One region of the Arthrobacter sp. 1088 genome, then DNA from elsewhere that is predicted to be linked to it. Evidence: riboswitches for the same ligand, from Rfam matches in the RefSeq annotation. Region 1 holds a riboswitch; each other region holds the start of a gene.
What was found. Region 1 has a riboswitch for cyclic di-AMP ahead of J2Y41_RS22280 (hypothetical protein). Riboswitches for the same ligand answer to the same signal wherever they lie in the genome.
Positions count from the first base shown of each region.

Region 2: another riboswitch for cyclic di-AMP. It lies ahead of J2Y41_RS14285 (NlpC/P60 family protein); the one in region 1 lies ahead of J2Y41_RS22280 (hypothetical protein).
Region 3: another riboswitch for cyclic di-AMP. It lies ahead of J2Y41_RS18935 (LysM peptidoglycan-binding domain-containing protein); the one in region 1 lies ahead of J2Y41_RS22280 (hypothetical protein).

Region 1 covers NZ_JAVDSM010000022.1:3,227-12,996, forward strand. The annotation lists gene J2Y41_RS22275 (HAMP domain-containing sensor histidine kinase) at 1-1,402, shown strand, start outside; cyclic di-AMP (ydaO/yuaA leader) riboswitch at 1,512-1,696, shown strand; gene J2Y41_RS22280 (hypothetical protein) at 1,700-2,506, shown strand; gene J2Y41_RS22285 (MerR family transcriptional regulator) at 2,709-3,467, shown strand; gene J2Y41_RS22290 (pyridoxal-dependent decarboxylase) at 3,478-4,869, opposite strand; gene J2Y41_RS22295 (HAD-IA family hydrolase) at 4,920-5,624, opposite strand; gene J2Y41_RS22300 (VOC family protein) at 5,670-6,047, opposite strand; gene upp (uracil phosphoribosyltransferase) at 6,096-6,731, opposite strand; gene J2Y41_RS22310 (nucleoside deaminase) at 6,754-7,290, shown strand; gene J2Y41_RS22315 (VOC family protein) at 7,313-7,693, shown strand; gene J2Y41_RS22320 (DNA glycosylase AlkZ-like family protein) at 7,716-8,939, opposite strand; gene J2Y41_RS22325 (glycosyltransferase family 4 protein) at 8,944-9,770, opposite strand, start outside.
Region 2 covers NZ_JAVDSM010000008.1:132,218-141,987, forward strand. The annotation lists gene J2Y41_RS14260 (NAD-glutamate dehydrogenase) at 1-827, opposite strand, end outside; gene J2Y41_RS14265 (hypothetical protein) at 985-1,458, opposite strand; gene hutG (formimidoylglutamase) at 1,515-2,474, opposite strand; gene J2Y41_RS14275 (NCS2 family permease) at 2,548-3,990, opposite strand; gene J2Y41_RS14280 (copper resistance protein CopC) at 4,104-4,727, shown strand; cyclic di-AMP (ydaO/yuaA leader) riboswitch at 4,877-5,069, shown strand; gene J2Y41_RS14285 (NlpC/P60 family protein) at 5,073-5,840, shown strand; gene J2Y41_RS14290 (FAD-binding protein) at 6,023-6,715, opposite strand; gene J2Y41_RS14295 (universal stress protein) at 7,143-8,180, shown strand; gene J2Y41_RS14300 (PEP/pyruvate-binding domain-containing protein) at 8,201-9,770, shown strand, end outside.
Region 3 covers NZ_JAVDSM010000013.1:12,066-21,835, reverse strand. The annotation lists gene J2Y41_RS18960 (carbohydrate ABC transporter permease) at 1-617, opposite strand, end outside; gene J2Y41_RS18955 (sugar ABC transporter permease) at 614-1,456, opposite strand; gene J2Y41_RS18950 (sugar ABC transporter substrate-binding protein) at 1,576-2,985, opposite strand; gene J2Y41_RS18945 (LacI family DNA-binding transcriptional regulator) at 3,198-4,238, opposite strand; gene J2Y41_RS18940 (hypothetical protein) at 5,102-6,826, shown strand; cyclic di-AMP (ydaO/yuaA leader) riboswitch at 7,393-7,578, shown strand; gene J2Y41_RS18935 (LysM peptidoglycan-binding domain-containing protein) at 7,590-8,393, shown strand; gene J2Y41_RS18930 (hypothetical protein) at 8,565-8,816, shown strand; gene J2Y41_RS18925 (hypothetical protein) at 8,857-9,075, opposite strand; gene J2Y41_RS18920 (DNA-binding protein) at 9,554-9,770, opposite strand, start outside.

The DNA of each region.
Region 1 (9,770 bases):
GATGGCATTGCTGGTGGCGATTTGCGGTGCAGTTGGAGTGGTTAGTTACGCCTCCATGGACATGTACTTCAACAAACAGCTCGACAAGCAGTTGGAGCAGGCGTCAGGCCGCGCGAATGACTTCGGCAGACCGCCGTCGAACTTTCCCTCCAGCGGTCGGCCGGATCCCCTTGAGGCCCGTGGCCAAGGCGCCGGGACACTTAACGCGAGGATCGATGGTTCCACGGTCATCAACTCGGGCTTCCTCAACGCAAACGGTCGCCGCGTCGCGCTCTCGGCAGAAGACAAGCAGGTCCTGCTATCGCTCCCCCGCGACAACCGGCCCGTAGACCGTTCATTGTCCAACGGCGACTACCGGCTGGTAGCAGTTGAGACCAACTACGGCGATGTTATTGCGACAGGCCTGCCGTTGGCTGACAAGCAAAATGCCGAGGCCTCGCTGGTATGGACCATGGTGTTTGTTTCGCTTGGCGGCCTGGTGCTGATCGGCCTCGCCGGCACCGTCATCATCCGACGGACCATGCGCCCGCTGGAGCAACTCTCCGAGGTTGCAACGAAAGTATCGCGCCTTCCCCTCGACGCCGGTGAGGTGGCACTCGCGGTGCGCGTACCGCCGTCGGCCGCTCATCCTGGAACTGAAGTGGGCAGCGTGGGCCACGCTTTGAACCAAATGCTCAACAACGTTTCCAGGGCCCTGGAAGCGCGTCAGGAGAGCGAAACCAAGGTCCGGCAGTTCGTTGCCGATGCCTCCCACGAACTTCGGACACCGCTGACCGCCATCCGTGGATACACCGAGCTGCTTCGTATGACGGAGAACTTCACGGAGGACGGCAGGAAGTCGCTGGCGCGGGTCCAGAGCCAGTCGGAACGGATGACCACGCTTGTGGAGGACCTGTTGTTGTTGGCGCGCCTGGATGAAGGCCAGCCGTTGAAGGTCACGGATGTGGACCTGACGCAGCTGGTGATCGAGACAGTCAGCGACGAAAAGGTGATGGCACCGGACCACATCTGGAAGCTACAACTCCCTGACGAGCCCATTACGGTGCGCGGGGACGCAACCCAGCTGCATCAGGTGCTGGCCAATCTGCTGTCCAACGCCCGCAAGCACACCGATCCCGGTACCACGGTGGTCACAGGCGTCATGCTTTCCGCCGACGGTAGCGCGGTGGTCACCGTCACGGACAACGGGCCTGGTATTCCGACTGCTTTCCAGGGGCGAATCTTCTCGCGTTTTGCCCGGGCTGACGCGGCGAGATCGGGGTCGGAAGGGACCTCCGGATTGGGCTTGTCAATCGTCGAATCCATCGTCCAGGCGCATGGCGGCAGTGTGGAAGTAACGTCCCAGCCGGGACGCACGGAGTTCACTCTCCGACTCCCCGCAGCTTTGAACGAACGCATATAACGAATCAGGCAACATGACTCGCCGTGAACGTGATCTCTGTTACCCAAATGTGACTTAAGCCGAAACCTCCTGTACCTTCGAAAGGGTGGGTCGCCCCTAACTGGCCCACACCCGGGATGCGCCGAGCTCTGCCACTTCCCGGAGTTCCGTTCTCATTCGAGGCAGAGACGGGGGACCCAGAGTCTCCGGGCACAGTACTTTCCTTGCCCTTGGGGTGAAGCCGCAGCTACGCGCGCGGCCGGATGACCTCATCCGAACCCGACAGCTAACTCCGCAGGCGCTGAGAGGTAATCACACATGTCTGAATTCAACGATCAGACGCGCCCTTCCGCGCGTCACCGTGACGATCACAACACTCCCCTGACGAAGTCGCAAACCGTTCTGAAGAACGCTGCACGCCGCGGCAAGACCGGGCAACGAATGTCTGTTGTTGCAGGAGTCGTTGCCGCAGCATTGGGCGTCGCATCGCTTGGCCAGGCCGCAAACGCCGCATTCAATCTCCCCGAAACGAGCCGGGCGTCCGAGACGCAGGCTACCGCCCAGGCCAGCAACAAAACAGCTGAAATCTCAGCGTCCTTGGATGCTGCTGCCAAGAAGGGCGCTGCAGACAGGGCCGCTGCAGACCAGGCAGCTGCCGCACAAGCCGCTGCCGAAAAGGCCGCGGCCGAGAAAGCCGCCGCCGACCAGGCAGCTGCCGCACAGGCCGCCGCCGAAAAGGCTGCCGCTGATGCAGCCGCCAAGCAGGCTGCCGATGCCGCCGCTGCTGCAGCCGCAGCCGCCACTCCCAAGGCCGTGGACGATCCCGCCGCTGCCAAGGCATACGCCGCCAGCATCCTCGCCAACTACGGCTGGGGTCCGGGTGAAATGACTGCCCTGAACACACTGTGGGAGAAGGAATCCAACTGGCGGACCACCGCGACCAACACCTCCAGTGGTGCCTACGGAATCGTGCAGTCATTGCCCGCTTCGAAGATGGCAACCGCAGGCGATGACTGGCTGACCAACTACCAGACCCAGATCAAGTGGGGCCTGAACTACATCAAGGAACGCTACGGCTCCCCCTCGGCGGCCCTTGCCTTCCACTTGGCCAACAACTGGTACTAAGCCAACTCAATAAGCAGGCTTGAGCCCACCCCAGCGGGCTCAAACCATGCAAGGCCCGATTGCCGCCCCGCTTTCCGCCGTTCGCAGAAGTGATCTACTGATGCGCCCGGGCGGGAGGCGGGGCGGTTTTCGCGTTAAATGTGCCTTCCGGGTTTCACACCCACTTGCACCTGACGTTGCGTCAGGACTTAGCGTTGTGCCCATGACGGGAACAACAGGATCCGGGCCGTGGAGCATCGGTGAGCTGGCCACAGCGTGCGGTGTCAGCGTGCGGACGCTCCACCACTACGACGAGATCGGGCTGCTGTCCGCAAGCCAAAGGACATCGTCCGGTCATCGCAGGTATTCGGAGGGCGACCTACGCCGGCTATACCGGATCAGATCGCTTCAGATGCTGGGGCTTCCGCTCGCGGCCATCGGCAAGGCGCTGCAAGCGCCCGAGGATGATCTGGAGTCCCTTCGGGGCCTCCTCCAACAGCAGCTGGTCCATGTGCAGGAGCACGCCCGGCAACTCCAAGCGCTCCAAAACCGTTTGGGCGAGCTGTTGTCACGCATGGACAGACACGCCATGCCCACCCCTGAACAATTCATGTCAACGTTGGAGATGATTACCGTGCTCGAAAACAACTTCACAGCCGAACAACGCCAGCAACTCGCGGACAAGCGGGAAGAACTCGGCGCAGAAAAAGTCGAAGCTGCCAAGCAGAAGTGGGCTGCCCTCGTGGAAGAAGGACTGGCGCACGTCCAAGCCGAGAGGCCCGTCACGGACCCCTCGGTCCAGGAATGGGTGCGCTCATGGGACGGCATCGGTTCCATGTTCCACTCCAGTGAGGACACCAAAGCTGCAGCACGTGCAACCTGGCAGGAAAACAGCCAGGCCATCAGCGCGGGACTGCCGTGGACCGCTGAGCAGTTGGGCGGGCTGATGGCATACCTGGAGAAGGCGCGCTCGGCCTTGTAACAGGACGCCTCTATGCTTCCGGTTCGGCCTCTGCCGCACCTCGAACGGCTGCTATGGAGGCAGCTACGTCACCTGCGTCCGTGGACCAGTTGCTTACCGAAATCCGGAGGATATCGCGTCCGCGCCACGAGGAACCGGACATCCACACAATGCCTTCGGCCATGAGCCGTTGAGTAACCCGGCGTGTGCGGTCATCACTGCCGAAGACGACCGAGACTTGCGTGAAAACTACATCGTTGAGAATTTCCACGCCCGGGATACCAGCGAGGCCTTCCGCCAACGCGCGGGCGTTTGCTGCAAGCCTGTCCACCATGGCAATGACTCCGGACCGGCCCAACTGCCGGAGGGCAGCCCACACCGGGATGCCCCGGGCCCTACGGGACAGTTCCGGAACTTTGTCGAACGGATCGCCCAGTCCGGTCTCCGTTGCAATGAGGTAGCTCGTGTGGACGCTGAAGGCGCGTCTCAGCGCTTCCGGCCGGGAGACGATGGCCAAGCCACAGTCGTACGGGACGTTCAATGTTTTGTGGGCATCAGTGGCCCACGAATCGGCTGCCTCTACTCCGGCCAGCCGCCCGCGCAATTGAGGGCTGACCGCAGCCCACAATCCAAATGCGCCATCCACATGCACCCAGGCCTCGCGGTCATGGGCTACCGCAATGGCTTCGGACATCGGATCGAACGCTCCGGAATGCAGATTGCCGGCCTGCAGGCACACGAGGGAAGGGCCGGGTTGTTCATCCATGGCATCCGCGAGTGCCTCCGGGAGGATCCTGCCTTGATCGTCAGTGTCCACGGGAACGCAGGCTCCCAGCCCCAGATACCGCAGGGCAAGGTCCACGGCGGCGTGCCGTTCGCGGCCTGCAAACGTGGTGATCCGCGGCGCCCCGGTCAGGCCCAGGTCCGCGAGGTCCCACCCTGCCTCGTCCATCAGGTATTGACGCCCGGCAGCCAGCCCCGCGAAGTTGGCGGTGGTAGCGCCAGTGGTGAACCCGACGTCGGATCCTCGCGGAAGATCCAATAACTCCAGGAGCCAGGCCGCTGCGGATTCTTCGATCGCGGCGGCGGCTGGGGTCGCAAACCTGAGCCCGGCGTTTTGGTCCCATGCCGAGACAAGCCAATCTGCGGCCATGGCAGCTGGCAACGTCCCGCCCATGACCCAGCCGTAGAAGCGTCCGGACTGGATTGCCATCAACCCGGGCTCAGCCAATGCGGCGAGCTCATCTACTACGTCAGCCGCGTCCGTTGCTTCATCGGGAAGGCTCGAAAGAAGGCTCGAAGCGACCTGATCGGCGTCGTACGTGGGCCGCACAGAACGGCCGGGCACCGAGGCAAGCCAATCCGTAGCGTGCGCCATGGCCCGCTCCAGTGCAGCACCGTACGCCTCCGGCAACGCAGACATGCGCACAGCCTACTCCCGCTTCACCGGTTGGAACAGCGGAGGCGAACAGACTAAAGCGTGAAGCTGATGAGGTGACCGCCGTCGTCGTCCTTCACGGCAGCGACGGTGACTGCGGAGTAGTCCGGGATACGCCACATGCCCGGCTCAAGCTCGCCACCGGCGTCGCCGACCACCACGGTTCGCATCCCGGCGGCCCGGGCGGCCGCGATACCTGCCGGGGCGTCCTCAAAAACCACGACGTCGGCTGGTTCCGCGCCCAGCAACGCTGCGGCTTTGAGGTACCCCTCCGGGTGCGGCTTGCCGCGCGTAACGCCTTCGGCGGTGACCGCAGTAGACGGCATGGAAAGGCCGGCGGCCTTCATCCGGATATCGGCAAGGATGCGGTCCGCGGATGTGACAAGCGCAATGGCGTCGTCCGGCAAGGCAGCGAGCAGCGCTTCGGCGCCAGGGAGGGCAATCACGCCGTCGGTCCGCGTTCGTTCCATCTGGCCGAGCTCGGCAGTCAAGGCTTCAAGATCGGCTCCTGCTGGAGCATACCGGCGCACAGTATCGCCTGCTTGCACGCCGTGCGACGTCCGCAGGATCTCGTTGTAATCCAGGCCGTATCGTTCCGCGAATTCCAGCCACACCTGCTCGACGATCGCTGTGGAGTCAACCAGTGTTCCGTCCATGTCGAACAGAACAGCACGGACGGTCAGGGTTGGCGATCGTTCGGCTTGTGCGGAAGGCGAGGTTGGTTCGGCAGGATGGCTCATGGCTCCATCCTGCCGCACCATGCAGGGGTGGCGTCGAACTGTGACCTAGCCGTTGGGCCGGTGCGGAATGTACTGCACAGCCCACTTATTGCCGTCCGGGTCCGCAAAGTGGACGAAGTGTCCCCAGTCCTGGACATCGATATCGCTGACCTCGACGCCATTGGCCTTGAGGTGCTCGTGCGCTTTGTTGATATCGCTCACCACCATTTGCAGGGATGGCGCTGTTCCCGGAGGGGCATCGCTGAGCCCTTCGCCGATGGCGATGGAACAAGCCGACCCAGGCGGGGTCAACTGCACAAAGCGGATGCCGTCCATGGGACGCTCGTCGAAATCGGCGTTGAAACCAACTTTGTTGACGTAGAAGTCCTTCGCGCGATCCACGTCGGACACAGGGACAAACACCAGTTCAAGTTTCCAGTCCATGCGCCACAGGCTAACCGGGCACGCCGGAAAGCGGTAGGGGCGCGCGGATCAGCCAGCCACGCCGTAGAGGCGGTCGCCGGCGTCGCCCAAGCCGGGAACGATATACGACTTATCGTTGAGCTTCTCGTCGATCGAAGCCAGGACCACCTTCACGTTGGCATCCTGCAGCTCCTCCTCCAACTTGGCGAGGCCTTCCGGAGCGGCCAGCAGGCAGATGCAGGTAACGTCCGAGGCGCCGCGCTTGAAGAGGAACTTAATGGCCTCGCGCAGGGTGCCACCGGTGGCAAGCATGGGGTCCAGCACAAAGATCTGACGTCCGGTGAGGTTCTCGGGGAGGCGCTCAGCGTAGGTGATGATGTCCAATGTTTCTTCGTCGCGGGCCATGCCCAGAAAGCCGACCTCGGCGGTGGGAACCAGCTTGGTCATGCCTTCCAGCATGCCCAGGCCTGCGCGCAGGATGGGTACCACCAGCGGAGTCGGCTTGGTGAACGCCGTGCCAATGGTCTTCGTGACAGGGGTCTCGATCTCGACTGGCTGTGTCTTGACCTCCCGGGTGGCCTCATAGGCCAGAAGGGTGACGAGTTCTTCAGTGAGCTGCCGGAAGACCGGTGAAGGGGTGTTCTTATCCCGCAGAACGGTGAGCTTGTGAGCGACCAGCGGGTGGTCCACGACGAGTGTGCGCATCGTCCAAAACTATCATTGAGATATGAGCGCCAACGAGCCGTATCACGCAGAACACATGGCTTGGATGGGCCTTGCCTTGGACGAAGCCCGGCTGGCGCTGGAGACGGACGACGTGCCGATCGGCGCGGTTGTCTTAGGACCCGACGGCGGTGTGCTGGGTTCCGGACGCAACGAACGGGAAGCGCACGGGGATCCAACCGCCCACGCAGAGATCGTCGCCATCCGTGAAGCCGCGGCTGCCCTGCAACGCCACGCCCTCGAATTGGGCGAAGGGGGCGATGGATGGCGCCTGGAGGACTGCACCTTGGTGGTAACCCTCGAACCGTGTGCAATGTGCGCCGGCGCAATTGTCCTGGCACGGATTCCCCGCGTCGTGTTTGGCGCGTGGGATGAGAAAGCCGGGGCCGCAGGTTCCGTGTTCGATATCCTCCGCGAGCGCCGGCTCAACCATTGGGTGGAGGTCTACGCAGGCGTGCGTGAGGAAGAATGCGCAACGCTCCTTCGGGACTTCTTCGCGACGCACCGCGTACCGGCGGCGGAGCACCGATCGCCCGCTTGAGCTCTATGCTGAGGAGCCAATCATGACAATCGCTTTCAACCACACCATCGTCTACGCCAAGGACAAGCACGCGTCCGCTGCGTTTCTGGCCCGCATCCTTGGGCTTCCCACACCACAGCCGATGTGGTCCTTTGTCACTGTTTCCCTGGAGAACGGCGTCACGCTGGACTTCCTCGAAGCCCCGGGAACCATCGCGCCGCAGCACTATGCCTTCCTGGTCAGCGAGCAGGAGTTCGATTCGATCTTCCTGCGGATCACCGCCGAACACATTCCCTATTGGGCAGACCCCGCACGCTCCCGTGCGCAACAGATCAACCACAACGACGGCGGCCGAGGGATTTACTTCTGCGACCCGGACGGGCACTTCCTCGAAGCAATTACCCGGCCGTACGGTTCGGGCTGAATGCCTGTTCGGGCTGAGCGCGTTAGAGACCAGCGGCCTCGTTGAGGGCGTCGATCCGCAACTGGCGGGACGCTGGTGAGTCCAGGCTGAACGACCTGAAATCGCCTAGTTCATCGCGAATCCATGCTTCAACTTCGGCGATCCGCTTGCTGACTGCAGCAGTGGGCTTGGCGAACGTCCAGGCCGCGATGCGTTCCTTGCCGGGATCGTACTGCCACAGGCCGATGATCCTTCCCCGGTCCAGAATCGGGTGATCCGGGAGGTCGGCCTGAAGCGCAAGGGTGGTGTCCAGGACCTTCTTTCCTTTGTCTTCCTCAGCGAACATGTCAGCCGAATTCCGCCTGTGGAGGACCAGTGAATCCGTGCCTGCAAGCAACTGGATCTGTTCGTCTCCGGGCTCTTGGAAGTCGGCCAGGCGTTCGACGTCGTCCGGAAGCATCCACAGCACGTCACCGTTTGCCGTGGGCACTTCTACTGCCCCGACGCCGGCGAGCGCCGCTTTGGTCTGGGCTACGGTGAACGCGGTGAACCACTGGCTCTGCTTGAGGGTCGCTCCGCCAGTCCAGCGCAAGTACCGTTCGAGCAGGAGGCGGCGGGCGGCGTCGTCGTCGAGTTTGCTGGGCGGCAGGCCCCAGCTCGTGTAGGCGTAGCGCTGCTGGTCGAGGCGGCCGTTGATGGGGACCCGGCGGATGCGGCCGTCGGCTTGGAGCAGGCCCAGGGCCGTGGGCAGCGTGGTGGCGGCGCCCTTCTTCTTGCCTTCCTCCGCGAGGCTCCGGACGGAATCGCCCAGTTGGTCCTTCAGCTGTCTGGGGTCCAGGGGATCACTGGATTCTTTGAGGGCATGCTCAATCTCGTCTTCCAACAACGTGATCTCGCCGCGTTCGACACCCATCCTGGCCAGCACTTTGAACGGGGCGATGGCGGCGTCCCGGCCAACCTGCAGGCCCCAGGCAAAGTCGGCCTGGCCCAGGACGTAGGTGCAGGCGCGGGCAGTGGGGAGTTCGTGGATCCACAGTTCTTTGACGTCGCGGTCCACCTGTTCGCGGCTGATTCCGGCCCGCGCAAACAGTGTCAGGTACGGATTGGCGCCGCCTACGGAGCGTGCCCAGCCGGCGTGGTCCAGGACTTCCTCGGATGTCTTTCCTGCGAGTGACCCGTCGAGTCCTTGTTTGTGCCAGGCCCAGGCCCGGAGACGCTCCGGGGTGAGGGTTGTTGCGGCAGGTATGGTCTGGACTTTGGGCGTCATGGCCCTATTCTGCACCCTCGCCGCTGCCGAGGGCTTTCAGAACGGTTGCTGCTGTGGTGTCCCACCCGGGAAGGTCGGACCGCGCCTGGAGTGCTGCCGTACGCCAGCGCTGTTGGAGCTCTTGGTCAATGAGCCATCTCCGGAGGGTGCTGGCAAGGTTGTTGGGCTGTGTGAGGTCAAGCGCCATCCCGGCTTCCGTGTTCCCGAGGGCTTCCACAGCACCGCTCCCCTGCCGGACAACAACCGGAACGCCATGGGCCAGGGACTCCGTCACTACCAGCCCGAACGCCTCGGACTTCGAGATGAGGATGCTGAGATCGGCTGTGCTCCATTGGTCCTCCAGCGGTTTGCCGGTTAACTCCCCAGTCATCATGATGCGGTTTTGGAGTTTGTAACGTTCGACGGCGGCCCTGACCTCTGCCGCGTACGCCGGGTCCGGCTGGTCTGTGCCGATCAGGGCGGCCGTCCATGGGAGGTCCATTAGCGTGGCGAGTGCTTCCACCAGTTCTGTTTGGCTCTTGTTGGGCAGCAACGCGGCGAGGGCCATGATGTGAGGGGGTTTCGAACCCTTTGCTGTTTCAGCCGCTTCAACTCCGGGATGGGCAACCACCACGTTTTTGAGGCCATGCCTTTTTTCCAGTGCGGCAGCAGCATGGGCGCTCGGGCAGATCACTCCCGTGGCTGCGGTCATGGCCCTGGCTTCATGGTCCGGGTGGTCTGCGAGCGCCATGTGGGACAGGATCCAAACCTTGGTTCCTGCCCTTACCGCGCCCGCCACTTCATCCGGCGCCCCACTGGCGACCAAACCATCGGCAATCACTGTGGTGCCGC
Region 2 (9,770 bases), on a different contig from region 1:
ATCTCGTCGAGGTAGGCACGGCGAAGAACCGTCGAGCGAAGCGTGGATTTGGTGAGCGTAAGCACCTGGCCGGAAACCTCGCCCGGCGCCGCAGGACCGGCCGCATCACGGAGGAGTCCGAGCCCGCGGCGCCCGCGGAATCCCAGGAACACAAAGTTCCCGTCGTCCAGCCACCGCAGCAGCTCCTGCGCTTCACCCGCCGTCCGGTCTTTTGCCGCAGACCCCTCCAGTGCACCGATTTCGTGCAGCAGTTCCTCGTGGATGGCATCGGCGTCCTCGGCCGCTGCCCGGACATCACCCAGGACCTTGTTCAACCTGCCCACCAGCAGCTCCGCGCTCGCGTTGTCCGGAATCCGCGGGATCTCGATCGCTATCCACGCCTCCGTGAGCCGTCCGCCGTCGTTCCCGTCCGTCGAAGGTGCCGGCGTCGCCCGCGCATGATCTTCGGAACGTTCGACGCCGGTGGGCAGCCCCGCGCGGTGGGGCCCCCTGCCGATATCGATCAGGCGGTGGGTGGCGGGGTCCCGCGTGACGCTGAAAGTCGGGTGGACCAGAAGCCGGATGGAAGCGGTGTCACGAGAGATCTCGGCCGTGACGGAGGGAAGGAGATAGGGCATGTCGTCCGTGACGATTGCCACCAGGCTGGTATCTGTTTCGTTCAGGACCCCGATGACTGCTTGTCCAGTCTCACGGCGTTCTGCCAACGAGCGGTGATAGCGGGCCCGTTCCAACAAAGTTTCAGGTGTGTAGCTGCGGACGTCGTCGTCCGTGACGTGCTCGTAGTAGTCGGTCAGGAATCCGTCCGCCGGCTCCGTAATTGGTGCCATGTCGCTGCGCCTCCGCTGCGCAAAGGAGCGGCCGTGCTGCTGCGGTCGGCAAAGTCCATGCGCCTCATTTCATGATCGCTTAAATCCCGCGAGATGACAGTTGATGACAGTGTTTGGGCAAGACATTGGCATTAACTGCCATCTCGCGGAGGCCCGGCTACCGAAAAGCTGCGGAACGTTGCCCTTGGTGACGCCCTCGCCTCGCCAGCCACGAAACGCCCGCGGCCACCACGAGGGTGAGAATGGCGGCAGCTGCGTGGGTGTAGAGCATCAGGTCAGCAGCATGCAGTTCCCCTGAAGCCGGCTGACCGTCCACAGGAACCGCCACGGGTTGCTGGGGCTGCCCGTGCAGATGGTCAAGGAACCCGACCCCGGAAAATGAACCCCCCAAAGCTTCGAAACCGAAGAACAGCAATTGCTGTGCCACTCCGGACAGCAGCAGCAACAGGACGGGCCCATGGATCCATCGGGCAACCAGCTGCGCGGCCAAGGCAGAGAGGGCAACGAAGCCCAGAAGAACGGGCATCGCCGGGGCGCCCCCACCGGAAACGACGTGTGCGGCAAGGCCCAAAGCGACCGCAACGGGTCCTGCCACCCAGGCCCACTTGTCCTGCACAGGAGTTGCGCCCATCGCCGTCCTTCCCTTCCCCTCAGGCTAAACGCAGGACAGGGACCGGGAACAGGCCTCTATGCCAACAGCGTGTTTACCAGCCTTGCTGCCACTTTCGCGGTTCGTCCATCAATATCGAACTCCGGGTTCAATTCGGCAACGTCCAGGTGCAACAGCGTCCCGCTTGCCGCTACCTGACGGCAAACGGCACTGATCACGGACAGCGGCACCCCAAACGCGGCGGGGGCACTGACGCCGGGCGCCACCGAAGCAGGCAGGACGTCCAGGTCGATCGTCAAGTACAGCACATCGATTCCAGCCACGAAATCGGCTACGAACGTCTCGACGCGCTCCGCGGAACAGTCCTCGTCCAGCAAGTACTTCACGCCCAGGCGGTCAGCGGTGTCAAAGAGCGTGCGCGTGTTGTTGGGCTCCGAGATTCCGACGACGGCGTACCTCAGTTCGCGTCCAGCGGCGGTTTCTTCCTGCGCCATCTGCAGGAATGGAGTCCCGGAGCTCGGGGTCGGCTCGTCGCGCAGGTCAAAGTGGGCATCCAGGTTCAAGACACCCAAGCGCTTTCCACTGCGCACGGCATTGGATCCGGCAACGCCCAGGTAGCTGGCAAATGCCGTCTCGTGGCCGCCGCCCAGCATCACGGTGAGGTTTCCGGCGTCGAGCAGTTCCGAGACGGCGCGTCCGGCGCGCTGCTGGCCTTCTTCCAGTGAGTCGTCCTCCACAACTACGTCGCCGGCGTCGAACACGTCACGGTCCAGGTGGAAAGCCAGGGGAGCCAGCGCCGAGCGGATGGCGGCCGGAGCCGCGGAGGCACCCGCACGGCCCTTGTTGCGCCGCACTCCGGCGTCGCTGCAGAAACCCAGCACGACGGCGGGACGCGAGGCGCCGGGAATGGCCGGGGAAGTAAGGGGTTGGATGGCCTGCCACCAGCGGCGATGTTCGTCGCCGTCGCCGTCAAAGCGGCCGGTCCATGGTGTGGGAAGGACGTCTACGGAAGGGTTGGTGCTGGTGTTTGGAGCCATGCTTTAAGCACACCCCACCAGCGGGCCAAAAAACAGCTGCAGCGCGCTGCAGTGTCCGGGATGCCGGACATCGCTACTTGACGCCCAACAACTCCTCCACAGTTCCGATGCCAAAGAACAGCAGGAACGCAGCCGCCACTGCCCACATCAGGGGGTGGACTTCACGGGCACGGCCCTGGAAAGTGCGGATCAGGACGTAGGAGATGAAGCCTGCGCCCAGGCCGTTGGCAATGGAGTACGTGAATGGCATCAGGGCGATAGTCAGGAAGGCGGGAATGCCAACGCCCCAGTCCTGCCAGTCGATCTTGCCAACCTGGGACACCATCATGAAGCCCACCACCACAAGCGCAGGAGCCACGGCTTCGAACGGGACCAGGTTGATGAGCGGCGTGAAGAACATTGCCACCAGGAAGAGCAGGCCCGTGACAATGGAGGCGAGACCGGTCCGGGCGCCCTCGCCAATGCCCGCGCCCGATTCAACGAAGATCTGGTTGGACGAAACGGAGGCACCGCCACCGACGATTGCGCCCAGGGCATCGACCTGCAGGACGCGGTCCACATTGGGAATGTTTCCGTGTTCGTCCACGGTCCCTGCCTCGTTGGCCAGGCCCACCATAGTGCCCATGGCGTCGAAGAAGATGCTGAGGAGGATCACGAACGCCAACAGCGCAGCAGCCACGAAACCGAGGTGTTCAAAAGCTCCGAAGGGGTTGGCTTTGCCGATCAGGGAGAGGTCAGGGGCGCCCCATTCGGAAAGCGTCGGCGCCACCAGTGACCAGCCGCGGGGATTGACGTTCTTACCGTCGAAGCTGGGACCAATGTGAAGCGTGAATTCGAGTATGGCGGCCAGGGCGGTGGACACCACGATGCCGATCAGGATTGCCCCGCGGACCTTTCGCACCACCAACGCAATGGTCAGGACCAGGCCGACAGCGAACACCAACGTCGGCCAGCCCATCAGCTTGCCATCCACGCCAAGGCCCAGCGGGACCGTGGTGCCGGCGGCATCCGGAATGCGTCGGACAAAACCAGCGTTGACCAGCCCGATCAAGGCGATGAACAGGCCAATGCCCACCACGATTGCCGTCTTGAGCGCTTCCGGGACGGCCCTGAAAACGGCCGTGCGGAATCCGGTGAGTACCAGGATGAGCATGGTGACACCCGAAAGCACCACCAGCCCCATCATGTCCGGCCAGGTCAGTTCAGGGTGGGAGGCAACCGTTACGGCGACGAATGCGTTCACTCCCAGGCCCGTTGCCACGGCGAAGGGGTGCTTGGCCCAAGCGCCCATGAGGATCGTGAGGATGCCCGCAACGAAAGCAGTGGTTGCCGCTACGGCCGTGAAGCCGAGCGATGCTCCGCTCGAGTCTGCCCCGGAGAGGATCAGCGGGTTCAGCACCACGATGTAGCTCATGGCGAAGAAGGTCGCGAAGCCGCCGCGGATTTCGCGCGAGTATGTGGACCCGCGCTCGGAGATCTTGAAGTAGCGGTCGATTGCAGAACCTTGTTTAAGCATGAAGGTCTCCGGTGATCGGGGGAGTTTGCTCTCAAATCCTATGCCCGCCAATGTGGGGTGCTGGAACGATTCGCCTAGTCTGTAAGGAAGCCAACACTAGGAGAAACCGCCCCATGCGTACCATCCGCCCGCTTCTGGCCGCCGTCGTAGCCGCTCTTGCTTTCGCTTCCGCGTTGCTGCTTGGAGCTGCTCCGGCCTCCGCGCACGACGTCGCCGAATCAACAACCCCGGCCAACGGTGCCAGGGTGGCTGAAGTGCCGGCGTCGGTATCCATCACGTTCAACAACCAGCCACTGGCCATCGGTTCCGGCGTGACCGTCACCGCCGGGGGCGAAAACTGGGCAGATGGCGCAGTGGAAATCATCGACAACAGGGCTGTCCAGAAGCTGCGTCAGGGCGCTCCAGCCGGCGAATACACCGTGGTGTGGCGTGTGGTCAGTTCAGACTCCCACCCGATCGAGGGAACCTTCAAGTTCACAGTTTCCGGGACAAGCACGACGACGGCGAGCGGCTCGGCAGGTGCCTCCTCCCCGGCTCCGGCGGCTGTTCCGACGGCGGGCACAGCGGCCCCCGGTACGGAAAATACTGAGCCGGCTCCGGCAGCTTCCCAGCCCTTCCCCTGGAGCATCGTTGGCCTCGCTGTGGTGGCGATCGGTCTGGTGATCTTCCTCGCTGTTACAGCCCGGAAGAAGCTAGCGGCCCCCAACGACCCGGATGGCGAAAATTCCCCGGAATAGCGGGGTTTTCTACATACTTGCGAAGATCTCGAAACGGTTACTGCGACACGCCAAAAACGAACTGCTCGTTACGTAAATGTGACTTTGGGGTGATCTTCCCGTACGGTTGTACCTGTGCCTGTTCCACGTAACAGGCATTCCGGTCTGATTGCCTAGCTCTGCCGCAGTCCGGAATCCGTTCGCAGACAAACCTACGGCAGAGACGGGGAACCCATTTTGGCCCGCTTTCAGAGCGCGCCTTGGGGTGAAGTCACGAAGCTTCCGCTGCACAGCGGGGGATAGTGGCCGGGTGACTCCCATCCGAATCCGACAGCTAACCTCGCAGGCATCGGGAGAGGCTCTTTCATGTCTTCACGCATTCTTCGCGGCCGTCGTAAGGCGGACAGCGTACGTCCTAATCCGTTCATCTCCATCTCCAAGGCTGTTGCCAGCAACGCATCCGGCGCAGGTCGCCAAGCCGCTGTCATCGCAGCAGCTTCAGGCCTGGTCCTCACGGGCTCCATCGCTGCCCACGCAGCAGAGACCCCTGTTCAGCGCGACTCCAGCCCCGCTACTGTCGCCGAGACCGTTACCGAGGGTCCCACCAAGGTTGTTACGGCCGCATCGACGGCCACCATCAACTTCGAGCGCCCCGCGGTTGCTTCCGTAGCGGCTCCCGTCATTGAAAAGCCGGCTCCTGTTGCTCCGGCTCCGGCGGCCAAGAAGGCGCCCGCAGCGGCTACCGTCCAGGCCGCTGCAACTACTACGGCTACCGCCCCAGTGGCATCCGCGCCTGCTGCAGCTCCGGCTGTTGGTGGCATCAACGCTGCCATGGTCGCCTCGGCTTACGCCCAGATCGGCATCATGCAGGATTGCACCGCGATGGTGGAACGGGCCCTCGGCTCTGCCGGCATCCCGGTTGGCGACCTCGCACCCATGCAGTTCCTGAACTACGGCAAGGTTGTCAGCGACCCCCAGCCCGGTGACATGATCGTCCAGTCCGGCCACGTAGCCATCTACATCGGCAACGGCCAGGCCATCAGCGGTGGCATCAACGGCAACCAGACGGGCATCCACCCGATCAGCTGGCTCACCGCAACCGGCCCCATCACGTACGTACGCGCTGGCGCCTAAGCTTCACGCTCCAACTCAAAGGCCGGTGCTTTCGAGGACAAATGTCTTCGGAGGCGCCGGCCTTTTGGGTTAATTTTTGTTCTTTTTAGGAACATGCTTTGGTTGGCTCGATCGTTTCAAGGCCAGGGTTCTCCGCCAGGTTTCTACGCGCAGGGTTCCAGGTAAAGGCTCCAGGCCAGGTTCTAGGCGAGGGCGATGCCCGGCCCGGCGGGGAGGGCCACCTTGGATGAGATCGCTTGCCCCACTGCCTTGGCTTGCCGTAGTACTTCCTTGGGCGTGGGTGTAATAAGTTCCCCAACGCCCACCAAGTGCATCCCGACTGCACGCATGGCTGCCACGAAGTTCTGGCCTATGGCGATTCCCAGATCGGCAAGCATTCGGCGCAGCTGGCTCTGGGCGCAGCGCGTCACCACGATGTGGTCTGCCAGGAGAACCCCGCTGGCTGTATGCACGGCCCATTGACGTGGGGTGGATTCGAGGGGGCCATAGACGCTCATCCCAGCCCTCAGGCTGCCCGTGGTCAGGCTTGCGACGGGTCCGTATCCAAGCTGCAACGACGAGTCGCCACCCAGGAAGTCCAGCCGGACAGCGCGTGTGGTGGTGCGGACATCCAAGTGATGGCTGGCGGCGTAGTTGCGCAAATGGCGCAGGATCTCGTTGCGCTCCTGCATTGCCGCGGGGTCTGCTGCGTCGCAGCGCTGGAGCATTCCCGTGTGGACCGCTGGTCCGGTGGTCGATAAAGAACCAAAGCCATCCAGCACGATGGAACCGACGCCGTAGCGGCTGAGCTCGCTGGCAACAGCCAGGCCGGAGAGGCCGGTGCCGATCACCACGGTGGTAGTCCGTTCCGTGACGGAATCAGGAGTGAGTGACACTGCTTGGGTTCCTCCTTGACGTGTGTGCCTTCGGCAGCGCGCTGGATCGCGTCCGAGTTCCCCAAGCGGCCGCAAATAAATGGCCGGGTTGTGTCCTGGGACACCTTTGCCGGCCATTCGGTGACTCGAACACTACCGAACTTTTTCTGCCATGGATAGCCTCGGCGACAGCGTGTTTTGGATGTTCATCCGCAGCGCAACCCGGCGCGTGGTGAGCGTGCCGGAAACCGAGCCCGGACCGTTATCCACATAGCCCAAAGTCGCCTTGATTCGGCATTGCCAACCGAGAATAGTGGGCATTGGAAGGAGAACCCCGAGGGTTTCTTCGGCCCCGGCTATTGGTTGCGCGCCAGCAAGGGATCACCGGTAGGGAGAACCTCTGGCAGAATGGCCGGAACATCAAGCAGTAGGTGGAGAGGCGGGCCCCATGGACCAGCACGGCAGACACATTGAAGAACCACGGGACGGCGGGGACCAGGCTGTGGCGCCTGGTGGAATCGTCGTCGGAGTGGACGGTTCCGAGCATGGTCAATGCGCCCTTGTATGGGCTGCGCGTGAGGCGGAACGGCGCCAACTTCCCCTGCATATAGTCACGGCTTATTCGGTGCCCATCTTCGCAGCGTCCGGCCTCGACGGCGGATACGCCACCGTGGACGATTCCGTGATCCGCGAGGGCGCGGAAGCAATCGTCAAGCAAGCCATGGATAAGGTCTCAAGCTACAACATTGACGTCGATGCGTCAGTGGAGAATGGGGATGCCGCGGGAGTCCTCCTTGACCTCTCTGCGAACGCTGCACTCCTGGTGTTCGGCAGCCGTGGCCGTGGTGGCTTTGTCGGGCGTCTCCTGGGCTCGGTCAGCAGCGCCTTGCCGGCCCACGCAAAATGCCCCACCGTAACGGTCCCGCTGTATTGCGCCGATCGTTTGGGCGAGAACACCGAGGACAAGCACATCAAGGCTGAGCACGCCAAGGCCGGGCCGCGAACGGTGGAAAACGTCGTCGCCGTGGGTGTGGACGGTTCGGAGCAGGCCCGCGTCGCCGTTCTCGAGGCAGCCGAACAAGCCCAGCGGATGGGGGCCAAACTCCGCGTCATCTGCGCAGTCCCGCAGTACAGCGGCTCCTTGGCCTGGGTGCCGGCACCGTTGGATCGCGATGCCCTGTTCGCGGATATTAAGGTCCAATTGGATGCAGGCGTCGCCTGGCTCCGCAGCCACTTCCCGCAGCTGCCCGTGGAAACGGACCTTAGGGACGGCTCACCAGTGGACGTGTTGGTCGAGGCTAGCCGGGGCGTGGAGCTGGTTGTCCTGGGTACGCGGGGCCGGGGTGGTTTCGCGGGCATGCTCCTTGGTTCCACATCTGATGGCGTGCTTCATCACGCCAAGGGGCCGGTCCTCGTTGTTCCGGACCGCGAGGATCCGCGGCTGGCAGACCGGCCCAAATTCGGACCCATGCTCGGCGCGGCTTAGGGCCATGGCGCGAACCGTCCATGGATAACCAGCAGCCCGGGAAGCATAGGCAGGAAGACAGCGCGGGCCCGGATGTAAACGGGCAAGTCTTCATTCGGGATATTGCGGACATCCGGGCGGACATGCTCCCCGAGGTAGGCGGCAAGGCCGCCAATCTCGGCGAGCTGAATGCCGCCCGCCTTCCAGTGCCGCCGGGCTTTTGCCTTACAACGTCCGCCTACCGGTACGCCCTTTCAGCGATTGGAATGGAGGAGATCTTTGCACTTCTACAGGACGCCGGAGCTTCTGACCTTGACGAACTGAATAGGCTAGCCGCCCGGGCAAGATCCTTGGTGCTCGACGCCGGAGTTCCCACCGACGTCGCTGAGTCGGTACGGACGGCGTATCGGAGGTTGGGAGACGCAGCCCCCGTCGCAGTGAGGTCCTCAGCCACGGCCGAGGACTTGCCCTTCGCGAGTTTCGCCGGGCAGCAGGACACTTTCCTGAACGTAGTGGGAGCAGACGCAGTTCTGGACGCCGTAAGCCGCTGTTGGGCATCGCTCTGGACGGACCGGGCAGTGAGCTACCGGACAACCAACGGTATTGACCATGCCACGGTGACGCTGGCCGTCGTTGTCCAGGAGATGGTGGATTCCGCGACGGCCGGTGTGATGTTCACGGCCAACCCGGTGACGGGTCGGCGCCGTGAAGCTGTGATCGATGCCAGCCCTGGTCTGGGAGAAGCCGTAGTGTCAGGCGCCGTTAATCCCGATCAGTACGTAGTTGATATGCAGACCAACTCCATCCTGAAGCGGTCGCTGGGTGACCGGCAGGTAGAGATCAGATCGCTTGCCGGCGGTGGCACCGAACGAATTGAGCGGGCCGGTCAGGCCGCGGCAACCAAGAATCACGCCGTGCAGCCGTGCCTCAGCGATGACCAGATCCACGCGCTGGCCGAGTTGGGAAGGCGCGTCGAGGCCCACTATGGAGCCCCGCAGGATACAGAATGGGCGATCGATTCGTCCGGGAAACTCTGGCTCACGCAGGCAAGGCCCATTACTACCCTCTATCCGCTGACCTCGCGGGTGCCGGCGACTCCCGGTGAGCACGCGTTCCTGAACTTCAGCCTCGCCCAAGGACTCACCAGGCCTCTGACGCCCATGGGCCTGGCGGGTATCCGCCTGATAGCTTCCAGCGTTGCCCGCAGGGCGGCTTTCGATGTCCCCGATCCACGCTCGGGACCATCGCCCTACTATGAGGCCGGGCAGAGGATCTTCTTCGACTTCACATCCGTGCTGCGCAGCAAGGTGGGCCGGGCCATTGTGCCGCGCATCTTTGACATCATGGAGGCCCGTTCCGCGGCGGTGATTCGCGGCCTCTTCGATGACCCGCGGTTCGCCGTCACCATCAAAACTCCGATAAGACTCATCAGGCACGTTGCGCCTGTTGCTGCTAAATACCGTGTCCCTGAGTCGGTAGTCCGGGCTCTTTTCCGTCCCGACGCCGCAATGAAGCGCCAAGAGCAGCTTGAGGCAGAGCTCCATCAGGCCCTCCGGGTGCCGGAGGGCGTCACCGCCCACCAGCGAATTGCCCACGTGCAGCGAATCCTGG
Region 3 (9,770 bases), on a different contig from region 1:
GCGATTGGCACGTAGAGCTTGGCGAAGATCTGGAAATGCGATGCGCCGTCCACGCGACCAGCCTCGGCAAGCTCGGCGGGCATCTGGAGGAAGTACTGGCGCATCAGGAAGGTGCCGAAGGCTCCGCCAACCGCCGGGATGACGAGCGAACCGAGATTATCGGCCAGGCCCATGTAGCGGATCATGATGAAGATCGGGATGATCGTTGTCTGTGCAGGGACCATCAGCGTGGCCAGGACGATGGCAAAGATGGACTGTTTGCCCTTGAAACGGACGAGTGCAAAGGCGTAGCCGGACATGGTTGATGTGATGAGTTGCAAGACCACGATCAGACCGGTGACGATAACGCTGTTGAGGAAGAAGGTCGCCAGGGGGACCTGTTGGAAAACCGCGGTGTAATTGGACCAGATCGGGGCAAGCGGGATCCATTCCGGCGGGTTGCTGAATGAGTCCGCAGGGCTGCGCAGCGACGTGGAAACCGCCCAGAGTATGGGTAAGACAAACGCCGCGGCGATGAGGATCAGGAGGAACAGGCCCGAACCCCGCCAGATCTTCCTGGTGCCGGCATGCGGGATGATGGCCTTGTTGGTCTTACGCGCTTTGGAAACTGTGCTCATGAGTAGAACACCCACTTCCGCGAAATCATGAACTGCATCCCGGTGATAACGAGCAGCACGACGAAAAGGACGACGGAGATTGCCGACCCGTAGCCGAATTCAATGTTCTGGAAAGCCGTGCGGTAGATGAGCATCACTGTCGTCGTCGTCGCATCTCCCGGACCTCCCTTTGTCATGACGTAGGGCTGGTCGAAAATCTGCATCGCATCGATGAGGCCGATCACGGATGCGAAGAATACCGTAGGGCTGATGAGCGGCAGTTTCACCGAGAAGAAGGTGCGGATCGGGCCGCTGCCATCCAGCGCCACGGCTTCCAGGACGTCCTTCGGGAGTGACCCAAGGGCCGCCACGAAGAGGATGAACACGAAGCCGAGTTTCTGCCACACCGCGACAATGACAATCGTTGCCGTAGCGCCACCCGGCGAGCTGAGCCAGTCGATCTGCGGCAGTCCCACGAGTTTGAGGTAGTAGTTAACAACCCCGAAATGGTCGTCAAAGAGATAGCTGAAGACGATCGAAAGTGACGCCGCCGAGACGAGCAGCGGCAGAAAGAACGCGGTGCGGAAGATGGAACGGGCCCATGTGGAGACCCGTTGCTGGACCAACAGGGCCATGGCCAGGCCGATGACGACCTGAAGCACGACAACAAGGAACGACAGAACAGCCGTGACCCTGAAGGAGTTGATGACTTTCTCGTCCACCAGCAGGCGCTCGAAATTCCTGGCGCCCACGAACTGCGGCGGGGAGATGATGTCCCAGGTGAAGAGCGACAAAACGAAGGTGAAAATGATCGGAAGGGCGGTGAACACCAAGATGATGAGCACGGAGAGGGAAATCATGCCCCAGCCGAAAGCACCTTCGCGGCGGGCCGCTCGGGTGCGGTTGCGATGGGAGGGCTCAGGACCCCCAGGGCGCGTGACCCTGGGGGACGTTCGGTCGACGGCGGCCGTGGACACGGTCAGCCTCCGATGGCCTTGGCTGCTGACTCAAGATCGGCCTGAAGCCCGTTGAGTGCTTGCTTCACATTTCCGGAAGACATTGCCTCCGTGGTGCGCTGGTTCAGTGCGGTGGCCATGGCGTTGTAGTACGGCGGTGCCGGGATGGGGGCGGTATCCGGCAGCTTGTCCAGTGTGTCGTAGAACACCTTCCAGTTTTTCGGGCCAGTCGTGGTCGAATAGCGTTCAGCCGTCATCATCGAACGGCGCGAGGGCGTAGTCGAGTTGCCTGCGGTCAGGACTTCGATCGAGGCAGGCTCAATGAGGGTTTTGAGGAATTCCCAGGCCAGGTCCTTGTTCTTCGAGGACTCGAAGATGCCGTAACCGCCGGTACCGAAGAGGTGGCGTTGTTGCTTCCACTTGGGGAAGTATTGGACATCAAAGGAACCGTTGGCCATGCCTGCGTTGTGCAGGCCGCCAGCCCAGAAGCCGCCGCCGATGCTCATACCGATCTTGTTCGAGGAGAAGAGGCCCTGCAACGTGGCGCCTCCGCCGACGTCGGGCTTGGCGCTGAGACCGCCGTTGGTCAGTTCGAGCATGAAGTCCAGGGACTCCAGGACGGCGTCCGAATTGGCCGTCGGTTCGCCCCACTTCCAGCCTCCGCTGCGGCCCTTGGCCGCGGCGTCGTTGGTGTAGAAGTCGTTCCACAACCAGTCTCCTCCGGAGTACTTCTCCTCTTTGACCAGATTGCCGCCGTTGGCGTACATGAAGGAGGTCCAGGAGCCCCACAGGCGCACTACCCAGTCAAACGGGACGACGTCCGGGTTCTTCTTCAGACCGCCGGCAATGGTCTTGAAGTCGTCCATGGTCCAGTCAGGCCCTGGTAGTTCAAGTCCGGAGCTCTTCAAAAGGTTCGTGTTGAAGTACATGTTGCCGGCATTGAAGTCGGTCGGCAGCTCATAGAGGCTGCCGTTGTACATCATTGCTTCGATAAGGCTGGGGTGGACGTCCTTGAAGTAAGGCGCCAGCTGGTCCTTGTCACGCTTGACGTAGTCGTCCAGCGGGAGAGCGAGCTTCTTCTGGGCGAAGAGCTGCACGCCCTCGGTCGCAACCGAGACGATGTCCGGCGCGTTGCCCGCTGCGATCTGGGTCAGGACCTTGGTGAAGAAGTCGTTCCAGTCGGTGCCATTGACGCCGGTGAACTTCACCTCCACCCCTGGATTGGCCTTACGGAACGGTTCCGCAACCTTGGACGTTTGGTCCGCTTTGTCCTGCGGGCCGAAGAACAACACATTCAGGGTCTTGGATCCTGAACCTGAACTGTTGCTGGAGCCTCCAGGGCTGCAGGCAGCTATGCCTGCTGCGCCCAGTAGTGCAGCACCCCCGAGAAGAATCCCGCGCCGGTTGACCGGCGTCGAAAGGAAGGAATTCATGGAGCGAACCTCTCTGTTCATACGTATGAATGCAAGCAAGAAGAGTGTGATCCAAACCTCACTTTGCTGTCAAGAGTTTTTGCGGGCCTCCAGCCCGGACCGAGTCACATTCAAGTCACAAACCCAAGGGGCAGTTGAAGATCCCTGATTCAGACCCCCTGATATCAGGAACTCGAGAAAACCCCGGGGACACCCCGGGCCTGACGGAACGGTCAGGTCAAGGCGGGCGGGGCCACGGAGTCCCGGAGAATGAGTGCACCAGGAATTGAGGTACCGACCGGGGGCTTTCCGGTTTCGATGGCCTTGAGGAGGAGCTTTGCAGCCGTTCGACCCATCTCATAATGCGGAATCGAAACGGTCGTCAGATTCGGTGTGATCTGGTCCGCGATTTCCTCTTGGTCGTCGTAGCCGACGATCGAGAGATCAGCGGGTACCCGAAGACCCATCGAAAGGGCTGCCATTATGGCGCCAAGCGCCATCCGGTCATTCCCACAAACAAGCGCCGACGGCGGATCCGGCTCAGTGAGCAGACGACTGGCGAGACGGTACCCAGTATCGACATGGTAATCACCGGTAAGGACCAAATGCGGGTCCACTGCCAAGCCGGAAGCCTCGTGTTCCTCCCGGAAGCCTCTTTCACGTTCAATCCGCGCCTGGTCATCGTCAGGCCCTCCGAGGTACGCAATCCTTCGGTGACCTGCCGAAATCACCACCCGAGCCGCAAGCCGGCCGCCGGCCACTTCGTCCGGCACGACTGCCGGAAGGTTCTGGTCCGTGGCCGACCACGCGTTGATCAGCATGGTCGGAACCTTGGAGACCGCGGCGGGCGTATCGACTTCACCCCACGACATAGACGCGTAAAGGAGTCCATCCACTTGCCGAGAAAGCATCGCGTCGACAGCCGCAACCTCGATATCGGCATCCAGGCCCGTGTCGACCACGAGGAGCAGGTACCCTCGCTCCCAGGCATACTCCTGGGCTCCAAGCAGAACCTTCCCCCCGAAAGGCGTGGTTGCGATTCTGTCCGTGATCAACCCAATGGTCTTGCTCTGCTGCAGGCGCAGGTTCCTCGCCGTGTCGTTCGGCCGGAAGCCCAACTGCAGGATTGCCTCCCGAACCCGCTTCGTAGTCTCCGGAGGGATCTTGCCCGTCCGGTTCACGACGTGCGACACGGTACTCTGCGAGACGCCAGCTAATAGACCCACATCCTTCATCGTCGGCTTTTGGACGTCGGGGGACTTTCGCAGCGGCATATCCAAGATGCTAACCCCGATCCGGCCGCAGCCAGGACTTCCTGCAGAAAACCGTAGGCCTTGTCTGGAGTCCAGCTCACTAACGGAGTTGAAACAGCCCCAACTGGTTGCTCTGTTCATTGTCAGAGGTTCCTGAGGAATTTCCTGCCAGGAGACCCTGCCAGGAAGGAGTGGGCTGTGGGCTGGACATCCAACGACTACAGACACGGAAGACTGGGTTGCTGCCATTGCACTTACGGGAATCTTCGATCGCAGGCGGCATGATTGTCGATGGGATCACGGCGGCTATAAACCGGCAGGGGAGTTCTTTCCTGATCAGGAGATCATCTCTGACAATCTGACTATGAGCTGGCGCGACGCTTGCACGTGCGGTTGGCAGGGAGAGCTCTGGCCAAGAGTTGCGTCAGCTTCAGAGGCTGACATTGCTACGCCTCAGGAATACGTGTAGGTGACGGTGTTTGGCAAGCGGACCTCGAACGCGCAACGGGGGACCTGTGGGCCCGGGAGCTCGTCGTCAATCTCTAGTGGCAAGCCGAGCGTCTTTCTCTAAGTGAATCCCGTCCCTCCGCCGTAAGCGTGTCTCAATGAGGGGGATCTCATGGAGGCTACCCATGCCAAATAGTGCCGTACAAGCGCCGCCACCCGCCGCTGAAAGTCACACCTTTCGCGTTTTTCAGAAGCCGTCTGCATTACCAAGCAAAGGGTCGTTTTGGCGGTGTCCATGATCATCCTGACCATCACGTTCTCGCACTCCTGGGGTCGAAGAGAGTGTCACGGATAATTTCTCGCTTCCCGCCCTGCTGGCCGTTCTATCGGTCGGGTTCCTCGCCATCTTTATCGGATATCGAAGGGACCGCCAGCAGATGCTCATCCATGCCGAAGACGAGGAGCTTGCTACTTGGCCTCTGCCGTGGCTTCACATGGTCAGGAAGTTAATCGAACAACGACTGCAGGCACGCTTCATGCCGCCAGGCAATGCCACCCGCATGCGGCTCGAGGGCCGGGTCCTGCATATATCGGAACTCATCGCGGTTCGTGAAGGTCCGCTCGAAGGGACGATCCTTGCCCACATCCTTGCCCACTTGGATCCTGACGGGAGCGGCCTGATTCCAGGAGGCGAGGATCTGCCAGATGCGGAATCCGGCAGCCTCAACGAAATCCGCTGGGCACCGGGGGCCTGGGAAGGAATCCTCACCCACGGCTTCGGCATCAGCTCCGACGAGGAAACCGCTGCCGCCATGTCCGGGCTCATAAGCCGGAACATCCTCAGGGGTTTCCGGGCCGAGGACTTCGACGCCCTCTACGGGCTGGCCCGGTCTAAGGAATTCATCTTTTCCTATATCGACGTCCTCAGCACAGTGAGCTCGTCCCACGCGCTATCCGGGGCAGGCATCCGGCAGCTCGGCCGGCGCCTCGTACGTGAAGGACAGCACAGGGAGCCGGTCAAGCTGGGCATCGCTCTCCTCGGCCTCATCGGCGACAACGCTGACCGCGAGCTGCTTCTGACCCTTGGACGACACGAGGAGTTCACCCTCTACTGTGCGATTGCGATCTCCAATGTTGAACCGCCGGATTCCAGGGATAAGGTGCTCCTCTCTATGGCGAAGAGTGTGGAAGGCTGGGGCCGTGTTCACGCGGTAGAACGGCTCGAAGGATCAACCAACCCTGAGGTGCAGGAAAGGATGCTCAGTGACGGATACCGCAATATCGTCGGTAGTGAGTACACCGCTTACATCGTCGCTACCACAGGGAAACCAGCAGAGGCCCTTGCCAACCCGGATGTCACCCTTCATCTTCTCGATGCCGCCGCCGAAATTCTCGGCGCACTCTCGAATGACGCTGGCCCGCCGGTCCAAAGAATGGACGACTACCTTGAGGGCCCACTAGCACTGGAGCGCTTTATCACTCATGTTGAGCAACACGGCCCCAGGCTTTCCCACTTCACGGCGACAGAAGACATAGCCGTGTTTCTCCGCCGGGAGCAAAACTGGGAGGCCGGCAAGGACTCCCGCTGGACAATATCGATCCGCGAAGAATTTGCCTCCCGCTGCGAACGCATCAATCAACACCCAGGATGGGCCGCCCTCGCCGAAAAGGGACTCATATCGGCGAACAACACCGAGTTCTACAAAGCTGAAAGGATCGCCCGCGCCCTGGGCCTGGACACCTATCCAGCCCACTGGCGCCGTGTCCAGTCCTATCCCTGTGACAGCAGCTGGTTCGCACTCTTGCAGGAAGTCGACGAGCACCGCCTCCCCGCGGTCCTGGCCTACGCCCGGCAGTCCCTTCCCCTCGGGGAACTCGGATCCGGCCCCGACGATAAAGACGCGCAAAGTGACCGGTTTCGTGCACACCACGCTCTCGACACGATCGTCACCGGACTCGCGAAGTTCCCTGGAGAGGGATGGGACCTGGTCGAGACGTGCTTGCGCAGCCCCGTCATCCGCAACCGGAACATGGCCATCAACACTCTCGAAGCGTGGACACCCACCCACTGGGGACCCAATGTTCTTACCGCATTATTGCGGGCACATGCTGCGGAACCCGACGACAAGCTACGCCAACGACTCGACAGCCTCATCAAGTGACCGAAGTTGAACGCAAACCCAACAAACCGTCGTTTAAGACTCGCCCAAATAAAATCCCCACATGGCTGTCCTGCCGTCACTATTGACCCCGGACCGGGTTGAGCGAAGGAGCGGGACCAACACCTTCGGTATCCCCATTACCGCCCGCTCCCGCTGGCAGCAGGTCCGATTGAGCTCGCCTTGTTAGCCGGGGGCGTGGTATGGCTGCAACCTACCCGACCCACACCCATCCGCCATTTTCACACCCCGAATCCGACGAGCGGAAGCAACAGGAAGGCCTTTTCGTTAACCCGTCCCGGCGTGCGGCGACGTTCTCACACAGCAGGGAGGGAGTGCGATCCTTGTTTCGGGACGGCCCATGAACCATACGGGCCTAGGACATTAGCAACCACCCAATCACATGACAACGAGGTAGCAGCGAGAGGAAGATCAGTCTTCTCATCGGCATTCTCCGTCACCGCCTCCCGTTCGAAGCGTACCGCCCCCTTGCATTGGGGCCGTCATGAATGGCGGTTGTACTGATTAAGTAGATTGTCTTGGCTTCAGCCGGGGCATCCCGGTCAGCATGCCGAGCCCTGCCACTGACCGGAATCCACCGTATTTGAGGTTGGCAGGGACGGGGGAACCACATTCATCACGGCCCTTATCACAGGACCTTGGGGTTAAGCCGATCGCTGCGCATGGCGCGGAAACGTGATTGGCCGGGTATTTCCAATCCGAACCCGACAGCTCACCCCGCAGGCATTGGAAAGGCAGCCCCACCATGTCAAAGAAGTCCACTACCGCCCGTCATCGTGCGACTCCTGGCCATTCAATCGTGCTTGAAGGATTGTCCGTCACCGCCCGAACCCAGGCGCGGGCGCTGGGACGGCCGGCACTGGTAGCAGTTGCCGCCTCTGGTCTTGTTTTCAGCATGGGGGCACCAGCCCACGCCGGAGTTCACGGCCCGGAAATCCCGGGGTCAAACGGTGCTCTTCAGGCGCAGGCCAGTGCTCCGTCTGTCCTGTCGGCATCGGACAGCGGGCGAGTTTACACGGTAGTTTCCGGCGATACGCTTGGGCGCATCGCGGCAGCGTATGGCGTCAGCCTGGATGGTGTCCTCGCCGCTAACGGTCTGAGCATCTCTTCGATCATCTTCCCCGGTGACCAGCTCCGGATCCCCGCGACCGGGTCCACGGCCGCACCCGCAAGGGCATCGGTTACGGCGACCACGAGCGGCGGAACCTTGTTGGTCTCAGCCTCCACGCCGGTGGCTTCAAGCTCCATTGGTTCCGCCCTCCTTGCCTCCGCCTATTCCCAGCTCGGTGTACAGCAGGATTGCACCGCAATGGTGGAAAAGGCGCTTCGTTCCGTCGGTAAGAGCGTCGGCGACCTGGCCCCAACACAGTTCTTCCAGTACGGGACCGTTGTGGGCACACCAGCGCCCGGTGACTTGGTCATCACCCCCGGACATGTCGGCATCTACGCCGGCAACGGGCAGGTTGTCAGTGGCGGTGTCAACGGCTACCAGACCGCCGTGCACTCCATCAGCTGGCTTCCAGGCGCATCGTTCGTACGCGTCGCCTAGGTCGAGCACCCCATACTGCGGAACTGGAACGTACGAGATCCCTTACGTTCCAGTTCCGCCGCCGCGGCTGAAAACTGACCCACCGGCATCCTGGCGGCGGCACCCGCTGAATATGACACCCTCATTCAGGACCACCTTGAACTCGGAAATCAGCAAAATAGGGAAGAGAACATGACGTCTACAACCGACACCACAGAGATTGAGTCTCAACGGAGACTTGGTCGGACATACAAGAAAGCCTCAATCATTCTGGGCGTCATGGGCCTGTTCATCCTCGGAGTTCCCTTGGGCATCACTGCCTTCATTTATTCCCGCAAAGCGGAGACCCATGGCGTCAAAGCCACCACTGGGGTCGTCCTGGCGATACTTGACATCGTCAGCGCGATACTGGTTTTGATGGTGTTCAAGCCATTCAACGTCTAGGCGGACGGCGGCGCGCACACCGTTGACTTCATCAGAGTGTTTATCGCAAGGGATGGAAGGCAGTGATGAAGTTGAGAGTGGAGCTGTTCGCGAGGATCCGTCGGGACGCCAGGGTGGCTGGCATGTCGATTCGCGCCCTCGCAAAGAGGTACGGGGTTGCAAGGAGAGCTGTCCGGCAGACATCGGCCGCTGAGGAGCCTCCTGAGCGGAAGCCGCCGGCGCGCCAAGCCCCGAGGTTGGGGCCCTTGAAGCCAGCCATCGATGCGATGTTGCTCGCTGATCCTGATGCTCCGCGGAAACAACAACGCCATACCGCGCAACGGGTCTTTGACTGTCTGGTGGGATGAACACTCGGCGGTCATCTCGTATTCAGCGGTCCGACAATACGTCAGTGCCTGCGGGGGCCTCGATAGCGGTTGAGTCCGGGGACGGCCCCGTGGAAGCCTTCGTGCCTCAGGAACACGCGCTTGGGGCGGAAGCGGAGGTTGATTTCGGGGGATGTGTGGGTTGATCTGGACGACGTCCGGACCCGGTGTCATTTTTTCGCTTTCCGGCTCAGCCGCTCTGGAAGATCCGTTCACCGGATTTACCCGACCTGCGCCCAAGAGGCGTTCCTGGAAGGCCGGGCCGCGCCAATTTTCCGGGGTTTTCCCAGTTCCTTAGCGCTTTCGCGTCACGTTGCCGGCGCCACTGAAAAGCCACACCATCACGCCCGCACCTCTGATTGTCTCGCTCGATCAGTTCTCTTGGTCGTTCACTGCAGGGATGCCCTCATGAGCGGCCGACAATTCTGCTTGCAGCCTTCTTGCTTGGTTTTCTGCGTTCTCGCGGCGGTGTTGCTCACGGTCGCGTTCGGCGATGAGCCGGTCCCGTTCGGCCTCGATAGCCTCCAGTCGGGCTTCGGCCTTATCGGCCCGGGACCGTTCCGCCGCCAGGGCCTCACGTGCTGCGTCC